DNA from 2 places in the Corynebacterium halotolerans YIM 70093 genome. Region 2 is predicted to be linked to the other one. Evidence: riboswitches for the same ligand, from Rfam matches in the RefSeq annotation. Region 2 holds a riboswitch; the other holds the start of a gene.
The links. A riboswitch is a leader RNA that binds a small molecule or an ion and turns the genes downstream of it on or off. The one in region 2 is predicted to bind cyclic di-AMP.

Region 1: another riboswitch for cyclic di-AMP. It lies ahead of A605_RS09720 (C40 family peptidase); the one in region 2 lies ahead of A605_RS04105 (resuscitation-promoting factor Rpf1 domain-containing protein).

The regions. Positions count from the first base shown of each region.
Region 1 is NC_020302.1:2,090,825-2,096,980, reverse strand. It holds gene qcrB (cytochrome bc1 complex cytochrome b subunit) at 1-1,120, shown strand, start outside; cyclic di-AMP (ydaO/yuaA leader) riboswitch at 2,027-2,232, shown strand; gene A605_RS09720 (C40 family peptidase) at 2,244-2,882, shown strand; gene A605_RS09715 (C40 family peptidase) at 3,052-4,101, shown strand; gene A605_RS09710 (glycosyltransferase family 4 protein) at 4,125-5,249, shown strand; gene A605_RS09705 (ROK family protein) at 5,332-6,156, shown strand, end outside.
Region 2 is NC_020302.1:865,917-872,072, forward strand. It holds gene A605_RS04095 (helicase-associated domain-containing protein) at 45-2,339, opposite strand; gene A605_RS04100 (hypothetical protein) at 2,405-2,599, shown strand; gene A605_RS04105 (resuscitation-promoting factor Rpf1 domain-containing protein) at 2,771-3,427, opposite strand; cyclic di-AMP (ydaO/yuaA leader) riboswitch at 3,440-3,604, opposite strand; gene A605_RS04110 (cold-shock protein) at 4,027-4,410, shown strand; gene A605_RS04115 (DUF2771 domain-containing protein) at 4,492-5,046, opposite strand; gene A605_RS04120 (glutaminyl-peptide cyclotransferase) at 5,058-5,888, opposite strand; gene A605_RS04125 (DUF3027 domain-containing protein) at 5,936-6,156, shown strand, end outside.

The DNA of each region.
Region 1 (6,156 bases), 1.2 Mb from region 2:
GTCCGCCATCATCGTCGGCCTGCCGATCATCGGCACCTGGCTGCACTGGCTGATCTTCGGCGGCGACTTCCCGTCCGACCTGATGCTGGACCGCTTCTACATCGCCCACGTGCTGATCATCCCGGGCATCATCCTCGCCCTGATCGCCGCGCACCTGGCACTGGTCTGGTACCAGAAGCACACCCAGTTCCCGGGCGCCGGCCGCACCGAGAACAACGTCGTCGGCATCCGCATCATGCCGGTCTTCGCGGTCAAGTCCATCGGCTTCGGCCTGCTGACCGCCGGCGCCCTGGCGCTGATGTCCGGTGTGACCACCATCAACGCGATCTGGAACCTGGGCCCCTACAACCCGTCGGCGGTCTCCGCCGGTTCCCAGCCGGACTGGTACATGCTCTGGACGGACGGCGCCGCCCGTGTCATGCCGGCATGGGAGCTCTACCTGGGCAACTACACCATCCCGTCGGCTTTCTGGGTCGCCCTGCTGTGTGGCCTGCTGGTCGTGCTCCTGTTCGCCTACCCCTGGATCGAGAAGAAGCTCACCGGCGACGACGCCCACCACAACCTGCTGCAGCGCCCGCGTGACGTTCCGGTCCGTTCCGGCATCGGTGCCATGGGCATCGTGTTCTTCGTCCTGCTCACCGTCTCCGGCGGTAACGACCACGTCGCGCACTTCTTCCAGATCTCGCTGAACGCCATGACCTGGGTCGGCCGTATCGGCCTGCTGCTCCTGCCGCCGATCGCGTACTTCATCACCTACCGCATCTGCGTCGGTCTGCAGCGCTCCGACCGTGAGGTTCTCGAGCACGGTATCGAGACCGGCGTCATCAAGCAGATGCCGAACGGTGCCTTCGTGGAGATCCACCAGCCGCTGGGCCCGGTGGACGCACAGGGCAACGCGATCCCGCTGGAGTACGCCGGCGCCCACGTCCCGAAGCAGATGAACGAGCTCGGCTTCGCCGGCTCCCCGGGCCGCGGCGGCTTCTTCTCCCCGGACGACGCCACCATCGCCGAGCGTGCCGAGCAGATCGAGCACGACAACGAACGCGAGGAGAAGGCCATGCTGGAGAGCCTGCAGGCCGCCAACCGCGAGAACGACCGTGAACAGGGCCGGCTGGACTAACAAGGTCCGCCCCCTTTCCCGCACTGCGCTCACAGGCGCGACCCTCGCCACCCGGTACCACTCCGGGGCAGGCGGGGGTTTCGCCTTTCCTGGGACGCGGCGGTTTCAGGGACGTCGACAAGCGCTCCTTACTGTAAGGAACGGTTTCGCGGCGTTGCAGCCGCCCTGTCGACCGTGCTGCCGCCTCAGGCGGGGCTCCGGGCAGGAGAGCAGGGGAGGCGACGCCCAGTGCCCGGAGGAGGGGACCGCGGGGCCGAAAGGAGACCGTCCGAACTTTCGTCTCCCGCCGCTCTCCGGGTGCCGGTTTCTGTGTCCCCGCTCGCGCTCCTGCATTGCCTCCTGACGCTCTGGAACCGTCGCCCGGGGCCACTACCCGGCGCCGCCACCACAACTGTCCAGTGGGCGCCGGAGGCGCCACCTTCCCCGGGCCAATCCGGTGCCTGCCCACCCGTAGGGACTCACCTGGGAGTACTCAACCGCGGCATCACCGCGTTACTGAGTAACCGCACCCCGTCGCATCGCGGGGAACGGCGCTCCGGATCTGGTCGTCGTGATGAAACGAGAGTGAATAACGGGGCGGAAGGGGTGAAACGGTTTCCGTTGCGAGCAAGGTCACATATATCTGATCCAGTGAAAAACATCTCTTATCGGCGGTTTTTCTGCGGTGTACGGATGCGTGACGTGACCCCACTATTGGTGCAGGTCACCGTGGCGAAATGCTGGGGGCGCTCCTGTTCGGAGATCGCTTTTCTTTTGGCGGGGAAAGTTGATGAACGTCGCGCATCAGGTAAGTAACGGGTTGATAACAGCGACACGTTGAACGTCCCGTTGGACAATTTTCGTTGCGTTTTCGTAACCTGATCGAGACATTGCGAACAGCCCCCTGCGGGCCCGCATGATCCGAACTGAAAACTAAGCCGAATCTCCGCCCACGCCGTACCCACTCCGGGACGGCCGGGCGGGGAGCCGGGGAACCACCACAGACCATCTGGGGTGAATCCTCCGCGAGAGCGCCGCACGATCCTCACCGGTCCGTGCGGCGTGGGCCGGGGGAGGGAAGCTTCCGTACTCCCAACCCGCCAGCTAACCCGGTAGGCACACAGGAAGATTTGGAGAAACATTCGTGGCTAAGCACCGCCGTCAGGGCCTGACCACCCGCCGCATCGCGGCCGCCTCCGCCGTCGCCGTCGGAGCCACCGTCCTGACCCCGGGAGTCGCCGGCGCCGTCGAGGTCGCCATCCCGAACACCGACATCCGCGTCGAGGTCCCGGGCCTGGAGAACGTCCCGGGCTACCAGGAGGTCGCCCCGGCTCTGCAGGGCCTGTCCTCCCAGGCCACCACCTACACCGCCGACGTCCAGGTCCCGAACGCCGCCGCGGCCCCCGCTCCGGCACCTGCCGTCGCCCCGGCCAGCTCCTCCACCGGCCAGGCCATCGTCGACGCCGCCCGTTCGAAGATCGGTTCCCCCTACGGCTGGGGCGCCACCGGCCCGAACGCCTTCGACTGCTCCGGCCTGACCTCCTGGGCCTACCAGCAGGTCGGCAAGTCCATCCCGCGCACGTCCCAGGCGCAGGCCGCCCAGGGCACCCCGGTCTCCCTCGGCAACATGCAGCCGGGCGACATCATCTCCTACTACGGCGGTGCCTCCCACGTGGCCATCTACGCCGGCAACGGCATGATGATCGACGCGCTGAACTCCGGCTCCACCGTCCAGGAGCGTCCGATCAACTACATGCCGATCAACTCCGTGGTCCGCTTCTAGCCGATCACGCGCATCCGCGCAGTCTCCGTCCCACCGCCCGCCGGCCCCCGCCGGTCCGGGCGGTGCGTCGTTTCCGCGCCCGGGGACGGCGTAGGGCACCGCCGGTTCCCGGCCGGTGGCCCTATAGTTGATGTGTTCCATTCCTCCCGCCCGTGAGAAAGAAGAGAACGTGCGTTTCCCCCTCGGTTCGCCGGGTCGCCTGACCCGGGCGGGCGTCGCCGCCGCCCTCGGCGTCGCCCTGCTGACCACCTCCACGACGCTGACCCCCGCCCCGGTGGTCCACGCCCAGGAGATCGACACCCTCATCGCCACGATGGAGGAGGTCTCCCGTGAGGCCTCCGCCAAGAATGAGGAGGTCAAGCAACTCGAGCTCGACATCGAGGCCGGTCTGGCGGATCTCGCCGTCCTGCGTGACGACGCCGAGGCCGCCCGCGTCCGCGCGGAGGAGGTCCGTGCCGCCGAGCACGTCCACCAGGCCGAGGTCGACGACGTCGCCGGGGCGAAGTACCGCGGGCTGCTCGTCGATCCGGTGGTCAACGCGCTCGCCGCCGAGAACCCCCAGAACGCCATCGACCGGATCTCCTACCTGGAGACGCTGACGCGCAACACCGAACGGGCCGTGGTACAGCTGGCGGAGGCCACCGCCCTGGCCGGAAAGGCGCACACCGACGCCTCCCGCGCCGTCGCCGAGGCCGCCTTCCAGCAGTCCGAGCTGGAGCGCAAGCGCGCCGAACTCGACGCGGAGCGTGACGATCTGGAGGAGCGCATCCGGCAGATCGAGGAGCGGGTCAACGGTCTCAGCGAGGCGGACCAGCTGCGCTGGCTCGAGAAGAACGGCCCCCTGCCGGCCGACCTCGACGGGGTGACCGGCCCGGAATCCGGCATGGCCGCGGTCCGGGCGGCGCTGGGCAAGCTCGGCTCGCCGTACGGCTGGGGCGCGACCGGCCCACACACCTTCGACTGCTCGGGTCTGATGGTCTGGGCCTACCAGCAGCAGGGCAAGGCCATCCCGCGCACCTCCCAAGCGCAGCTGGCCGGCGGCACCCCGGTCTCGCGCGCCGAGCTCCAGCCCGGCGACATCGTCGGTTACTACCCGGGTGTGACGCACGTGGGCATGTACATCGGCAACGGCCAGCTCGTCCACGCCTCCGACTACGGCATCCCCGTCCAGGTGGTCTCCGTGGACTCGATGCCCTGGGCCGGAGCGGTCCGCTACTGACCCGCCCGGATACAGTGGTGACCATGCCCCGGACCCTGCTGGTGACCAACGACTTCCCGCCGACCCTCGGCGGGATTCAGTCGTATCTGCGTGATTTCCTGGGCACCCTCGACCCGTCCGAGGTGATCGTCTTCGCCTCCACCCAGGACGCCGACGCCGCGCGCGGCCACGATGCAGGCCTGCCCTACCGGGTCATCCGCTGGCCGCGGCGGGTCATGCTGCCCACCCCGGCGACCGCCCGGGCGGTCGCCGGCGTCGTCGCCGAGCACGGCGTCGACACCGTCTGGTTCGGCGCCGCCGCCCCGCTGGCGCTGCTCGCGCCCGCCGCACGGGGGGCCGGGGCCCGGAGGATCATCGCCACCACCCACGGCCACGAGGTCGGCTGGTCCATGCTGCCCGGCGCGCGTCAGCTGCTGCGGCGCATCGGCGACACCGCCGACACCGTCACCTACATCTCCGACTACACCCTGCGCCGGCTGCGGCCCGCCTTCGGCGACCACCCGGACTACGTCCATCTGCCCTCGGCGGTGGACACGCAGACCTTCCGTCCCGCGGGAGCGGGCGAGCGGGCGGCCACGCGTGCACGCTTCGGGCTGGGGGAGGAGCCGGTGATCGTCTGCATCTCCCGGCTGGTCCCGCGCAAGGGTCAGGACCAGCTCATCCGTGTCCTGCCGCACCTGCGCGAGAGGCACCCGGGCACCCGGCTCGTCCTCGTCGGGCGGGGCGGTCACGAACGCCGCCTGCGCGAGCTGGCGGCCGGGACCGGGGGGGTGGTCTTCACCGGTCCGCTCCCGCACGCGGACATGGTCGCCCTGCTCGCCGCGGCGGACATCTTCGCCATGCCGGCCCGCACCCGTGGCAAGGGGCTCGACGTCGAGGGCCTCGGCATCGTCTACCTGGAGGCCCAGGCGTGCGCAGTACCCGTCGTGGCCGGCGACTCGGGTGGTGCCCCCGAGACCGTCACCGCGGACACGGGCACCGTCGTCGACGGCCGCGACCGCGGGGAGCTCACCGCGGCGCTGGACCGGTTGCTCGCTGATCCGGACCTGCGGGCCCGGATGGGGGCGGCGGGTCGCGCGCACGTCGAGCAGCACTGGACGTGGGACATCATGGGCGCGCGGCTGCGCTCCCTGACCTCCGCCGTGTGAGCGTCCCGCAGCGGGCCGCTATACTCTCAAAGTTCATATCTTTCCCCCGTCCCCTCCCACGAAGGCAGCATCCATGTCAGCCATGTCCCGGACATCGCCCCCCGCGACGGTCGGTTTCGACATCGGCGGCACGAACCTGCGCGCGGGCGTCGTCACCCCTGAGGGCACGATCATCGACGCCCGGTCGGTGCCCACCCCTGACACGGCGGAGGAGCTGGAGGCGCGCATCGCCACGCTCGTCGACGAGCTGCGCCGCGAGCACGACGTCGCCGCCGTGGGTCTGGCCGTGGCCGGTTTCCTCGATCCGGAGTGCGAGCGCGTGCGCTTCGCCCCGCACCTGCCGTGGCGCGAGGCCCCCGTCCGCGCCCGGCTCGCCGGGCGTCTCGGCCTGCCGGTGCGTCTCGAGCACGACGCCAACTCGGCCGCCTGGGGTGAGTACCGCTTCGGCGCGGCACAGGACGCCGACACGTGGGTCTTCTTCGCCGTCGGCACCGGTATCGGCGCGACCCTGATGGTCGACGGGCAGATCTACCGCGGGGCGTACGGCACCGCGCCCGAGTTCGGGCATCTGACCGTCGTACCGGGCGGACGCGCCTGCCCCTGCGGTAAGCGGGGCTGCCTTGAGCGCTACGCCTCGGGCACCGCGCTCGTCGACACCGCCCGCGAGCTGGTCGACGCCCGCGGATTCGCCGACGCCGCGCTGACCCGCGCGCTGACCACGGCCCCCGGGTCGGTTACCGGCCGGGACGTCATGGCCGCCGCCCACGCCGGTGACGCCCTCGCGCTCGCGGTGATCGATGAGTTCGCCGGCTGGCTGGGGGAGGGGCTGGCGGTCGTCGCCGACGTGCTCGACCCCGAGCTGATCCTGCTGGGTGGGGGAGTCTCCCGCGATGCGGGCCTCTACCTG
Region 2 (6,156 bases):
GAGGCCTGGGCGGGGCCGGTCCCGCCACCGGTGAGGAGCCACTCCTACCCCAGGATGACCTCGGTGATCCGGTGGAGGGTGAAACGGTGCACGGTGCCGGTGGCCTCGTCGACGGCGTCGACCTGCCCGCCCGAGACCGTCACCGGCTTGACCGTCCGGTGCACGGCCACCCCGTGCTTGTCGACGAACCCGAGGGTCACCGTCCGCCCGCCCCGCGCGGCGGCCTGGAGCAGCCCGAGGGTCGCCGTGCCCTGGACGGTGTTGCCGCGGTCATCGGTGGCACGTTCACCCCGGGAGGCCGCGTCACCCCGGCGGATGGCCGACACCGCCGCGCGGATGCGCGACTCATCGAGCCCGCCGGTGGGCCGCGCGGGGATGTCGGGGGCCGGCAGGCGGGCCGGCTTCGGGCGGATGTCCAGGGCCGCGCCGGTGGCGTCCTCGGCCACCGGCTGGAACCCGGCCGCCCGCAGCTCCTCGATCACCCTCACCAGCGGTGCCTGCGCCACGGCCACGGTCGGGGCGATCACGTGCAGCGCGACCTTCTCCGCTGCCGGGGTGCGGGCGGCCTCCGCCAACAGGGCCGGATCGTCGCAGCGCAGATAGCTCATGGCCGGGCCACCCCGGAGGGTGCCGTGGCGGCGGGCCACGTCGTCGATGAGGTAGCTGATCGACTGCGGCACCTCGCCCAGGGAGTGATCCGTCAGCCAGTCGCGCAGCTCCCCGGCGGTGCGCCCGGTGTCCAGTGCGCGGCGCACCGAGGCCTCCGTGACCCGGTAGACACTGGCCAGACCCGCGGACTCCAGTTCGGCGAGCAGGTCGAGCTCGGCCTGCAGCCCGCGGGGCAGGGGGCCGGGGGCGAGGATGGTCATGTCGCCCTGGGGGATGACCCGTTCCACGGTGCCCGGGGTGACATCCGCGGCCACGGCCTCCGCATCCGCCACCGGATCGAGCAGGGCGCGCAGCAGGGAGGTCGCCGTGCCGCCGACCACCGCCCCGATCCACCGGGCCTCGGCGACGAGCTCCGTGGTCGTGCGCTCCGGCAGGAGGGAGGCGTGGACGGGGGCGGTGAAGAACAGATCGTCGCGCAGCTGCCCGTCGGTGACCTCCACGCCCGGGGCCGGGCGGGTGAACTGGCCCAGCACCAGCGCGCGCTGCTCGGGCAGGTGGTCGCGCCGGGTGGCGGCGGTCAGCAGCCGGGCGGGATTGCCACGCTCGTCGGGGTCCCCGATGAGCCAGGCGGCCCACGGGGAGGACAGCCAGCCGCGCAGCAGTCGCAACCAGCGGGTGGCCAGGTCGGCCTCCAGCCACTCGTCGGCGGCCGCGGTGGGGGCGAGGTAGTCGGAGCCCTCGTCGTCGACGGGCAGGGGAGTGGGTTCACCGCGGCCCAGCAGTCCGGCGCTGGTGGCCACGCCGACCAGGCGGTGGATGTCGCCCTCCGGCAGGCCGAGCTCCCGGGACAGCGCGGTCACCGCCCGTACGCCCACCCCGCCCTCCTTGAGCAGCGGGACCGGGGTGGTACCCAGCCGGTCGAGCAGCCGGCGCAGGTGCCGGGCGACCTCCAGGCCGGCCCCGGCCCCGGCCTGATCGGCGCGGTCCCGGGCGCGGGTGTCGGCTGCGGTGTCCCCGCTCACCCGCGCCGAGGGCACGAGTGGGCGGGCGGCGGGCTCCTCGCCGCGCAGGGCGGCGCGCACCACCCGCGGCAGGCGGACGGTCTGGGCGTCGACGCGTGCGAGCAGGCCGGCCGCCAGCAGCTGGGGCACGGGGCGGTCGGGATCGGCGTCCGGGGCGGCGTCGCGGGTGCGGCCCAGTCCACCGGAGTTGATCAGGGTGTCGAGGATGGCGCGCTGGTTCTTCGGCAGTGTCTTCAGCGCGCGGGCGGTCTCACCGGCGTCGGGGCCGGCGGTGTCGTCGAGCAGCTGCCAGTCGTGCGGCAGGGAGGGCATCGCCTCGCGGATGACCAGCAGGGCGTCCGACTCCCCGTAGACCAGGGCCACGCCGCGCAGCCGGTCGAGCGCCTGCTCCACCTGCTCGGGGGAGGGCGTGCGGGCCCGGTCGACGACGTGGGAGATGACCGCGTCCGCGGTGACGGGCTCGAGCTCCCCGCCGAGGTCGGCGGCGGCCTCGAGGGTGGCCAGCTCCAGGGCGGTGAGCGTGCGCACCACCCGTCCGACGGAGGCGCGCAGCTGCAGGCGGGCCGCCAGCGGGGCGATTCCCGGGGGCAGGGGCAGGACGGCATCGGGCCGGGCACGCAGGAGCGCGGCGAGCTCACCGTCGTCCCGGCGGGCGAGCCAGGTGCGGAAATCGGGCCGGTCGGGGGTGGGGGATGCCGCGGAAGTCATGGTGTGGACGATCTTACGTCCGATTCAAGTTACGTTTTCCCCCCAGGTTTGGAAGAATGAACGGTATGGCAAACATGGAGAAGAAGGGCTACGTCGATCCGGGCTGGCCGAAGTACATTCCCGGCGACGGGCATGCAATTACCGAGCAGATTTCCAAGCTGGCCGGCGCGTCCAGCCCCTACGGTGATGACACGGTGCTGCCGGTCCCGCCGGAGCAGCTGAGCTACGTCCACCCGTACACCCGTATCAGCCGGGACTAACCGGAACGGGCATCCCCCGGCGGCCCGCACACCTGACTGGTGTGCGGGCCGCCGGGGGATGTTCTCTTTTCCGGGCCCGGGCTCTGAGCGCCGGCCGGCGGAAACGACGGAAGCCTCCGCGGACCATGCGGAGGCTTCCGTCACCCGGCCCGGTGCGGGCCGTGCGTGGTCCTAGAGACCGGCGACGACGGAGTCGATGTACGCGCGGTTGGCGTTGTAGAAGGCGTCGAAGTCGCCGCGGTTGGCGTTGTAGATGTCCTCGACGAAGTCCGGCACGACCACGCCGTACTGGGCGAGGGTGTCGCGGAGCAGGGTGTAGAGGGCGTCGACGGCCAGGGCGTCGGAGGAGCCGCCGGTGGCGGCGGCCTGCTCCTCGGCCTGGGTGGCGACGTACTGGACCTGCGAGGGGGCGGCGCTCGCGGCGGCGGACTGGGCCGGGCTCGAGGCGGAGACGTCGCGCGGGGTCGGGGCGGAGTTCAGGCCCAGGCTGGCGGAGCAGGCGGGCCATGCGCCCCAGCCCTGGCCGGCGAGGGTGCGCTCGGCGACGGCGATCTGCTCCTCGCGGGTGGCCTGGTAGGCGTAGGGGGCGTACTCGCCGCCGCCGTAGGCGCGCCAGGTGCTCGGGGAGAACTGCAGGCCGCCGTGGTAACCGTTGCCGGTGTTGATCTGCCAGTTGCCGCCAGACTCGCACTGTGCGAGTCGGTCCCAGTCGGAGTCCGGGGCGGCGGAGGCGGCCGGTGCCATCAGGGCGGCGGCGGTGCCGAGGGCCGCGGTGGAGGCGGCGAACTTGGCGACGGTGGAAACGGTCTTGCGGGCGTGACGTGCCATGGGGAAAATGTGTTCCTCTCCTGTTGACGCCTGCGAGGTGAGCTGTCGGGTTCGGGCGGAGGATCACTGTGCCCGGCCTCGGTGCGGAGGCTTCACCCCGAGGGGGACGATTCCGTCCCCCGGTGCGGACCGGCTGGCCCGCGGTGGGTTCCCCGCCCCTGTCTGCATGTGAAGTTTGTCTGCTACTGGGTACCGGGACTTATCCGGTAGGATCTGTGTTGCACGTGTTCTCGCGGTCCGACCGGCACCCCAGACAGGGCTCGGCGTTGGGCGCCGGATGCGGTTTCGCGTCGTGTCCGCGGCTCAGACTAACGGTTTGTAACGTTTGTGTCACGCTAAAGACACGAAACGTGATGAAATTTCGGCCCTTCTCCGTTTTGCCCCTGGGTCCTCCCAGCTCATGGCGTTACAACATGGAGATGTGATTTACCTCTCACCGTGGCCGTGGGGCGACGGGGACGGGCGGGGCGTCTGCTGTCGCGGGCTTGCCCGGGCGGGTATAATTATTTCTTCACGCGTTCCCCCAGGGAGAGGGACGCCGGCGCCTCCGAGAAGCTCGGCGACGCCGATGGTTGCGGACACAGGAAGTGGTGATCATCGTGCCGATCGGCAAGGTGAAGTGGTACGACGTCGACAAGGGGTTCGGCTTCGTCTCCAACCCGGGGGACGAGGACGTCTACGTCGGCAAGCAGGTGCTGCCCGAGGGCGTCGAGGAGCTCGTCGCGGGGCAGCGGATCGAGTTCGACTTCGCCGCGGGCCGACGCGGCCCGCAGGCTCTGCGCGTCAAGGTGCTTGACACGCCCCGCCGCCGCCCCGTCCACCGGCACAAGCCCGAGGAGCTCAACAGCATGGTCTCCGACATGATGACGCTCCTGGAGGGACAGGTGCAGCCGGCGCTGGCGGCCGGCCGCTACCCGGACCGCAGGACCGGCCGCCAGATCGCCGAGATCCTGCGCGCCGTGGCCAAGGAGCTCGACTCCTAGCCCCCGGCAGACCCACGGAAAGGGCCCGGAAGGAATTGGCGTCCGCCATCCTTCCGGGCCCTTTCCGTTCCCGCGGCCGACCTACTCCTGGTTCAGTGCCTCGTCCGGGTTCTCGTGCGTGCTCAGCGACCAGATCGTGGTGTAGGGCGTCTCCACGCCCTCGTCGTCGTGGCCGATCATGACGGAGGAGACCTCCACCACGACCAGGCGCGGGCGCTCCGTGGAGTCGCCGACCGGGTCGACGGAGCCGGGGATCTCGACCTCGGTGGTGTCGTGGGGGCCGTGGAGCTGCTGGTTGTTGGCGGCCGGATCGTCGTAGATCATCAGCAGCTGCCAGTCGTGGTTGTGGATCGGCTCCGGCAGCTCGAGCTTCAGCGTCTCGTCGGGACCGACGGGCAGGTTCGGCACCTCACCCTCGGGGCACTCCACGCCGGGTTCGCACACCAGGTAGGGGGAGACCTCGATGGACTCGTCCCCCACGGAGGCGGTGACGGTGACCTCCTCGGGCTCCGGGCCCGGGCGGTTGTTCCACCAGTTCTGCACCAGCACGGTGGCCACCACGACGATCACGACCGCGATGATCAGCGCGAGGATCTGCAGCAGCGACTTCTTCTTTGCCTGTCTACGGGTGGCCATGGCTCCCCATCCTAACCAGCGGGCACCAGCTCGACCTCGTACAGGTCCGGCCACCGCTTGCCGCCCAGCAGGAAGCGCCCGGTGCCGGGCACGTGCGCGATGCCGTTGAGCACGTGGTCGGGGTCGGGGGTGGCGTTGTTCGGCAGCGTGGAGGCGTCGATGACGCCCGTGACCGCACCCGTCGCGGCGTCGATACGCAGGATGTCGGTGCTGAGGAAGACGTTGGCGTACACCTCGTCGCCGACGCACTCGAGTTCGTTGACCCCCTGGACCGGCTCGCCGCCGAGCGTGACCCGGAACCGGTCGCGTTCGGCGAAGGTCTCCGCATCCAGGCGGCGCAGTTGGTCGGTGCCGTCGGACATGATCAGCTCGTCCCCGCGGGCGCACAGTCCCCAGCCCTCGCCCGGATAGTCGACCCGCCCGGTCTCCTCGAGGGTGTCGGCGTCGCGCCGGAACGCCACGCCCGACTGCCAGGTCAGCTGCCAGAGGTGGTCGCCGACGCGGGTGAGGCCCTCGCCGAAGAACTCCGGAGCCAGATCCGCGGAGGCCAGCTTCTCGCCCTCGAGCGTGCTGCGGTAGACGCGGGACTCGCCCCGCTGCCCCGTGCCCACCAGCAGGGCGCCGTCCTCGTCGACCTCGAGTCCCTGGGTGAAGCTGGTTTCGTCGAAGGGGTGGATGTCGACGATCTCGACGCTGAGCCGCTCGACGTCCGCCTCCCGCAGGGTCTCCGCGGCCGGGCCGGCGGAGGTGGAGGAGCCTGTCACGGGGCCGGTGGGCGAGCACGAACTTAAGGTCGCGGCGGCGAGGGCGGAGGCGGTCAGCAGGACGAAACGGGAACCCATACCCCTCATCCTGCCGTACATGGCCCATAATGAGAGGGATGTCATCCATGAACCGCCGTAGAAAGGCCTCCCCCGAGAACGCGCGCCGGGCCCGGAACCGCAACCGGTCCGGGGGCCGCCACAGCAACCCGCTTCTCGACGCCCACGCCGTCGACGTCGCCCGGGCCGCGCTCGAGGAGCTCGACGAGGGCGGGGTCGGCGAGCACATCGGTGTCCAGGCGCTCGGCCACAATGTGGCCACCCACCGTTTCGCCGCCGACGTGCCCGG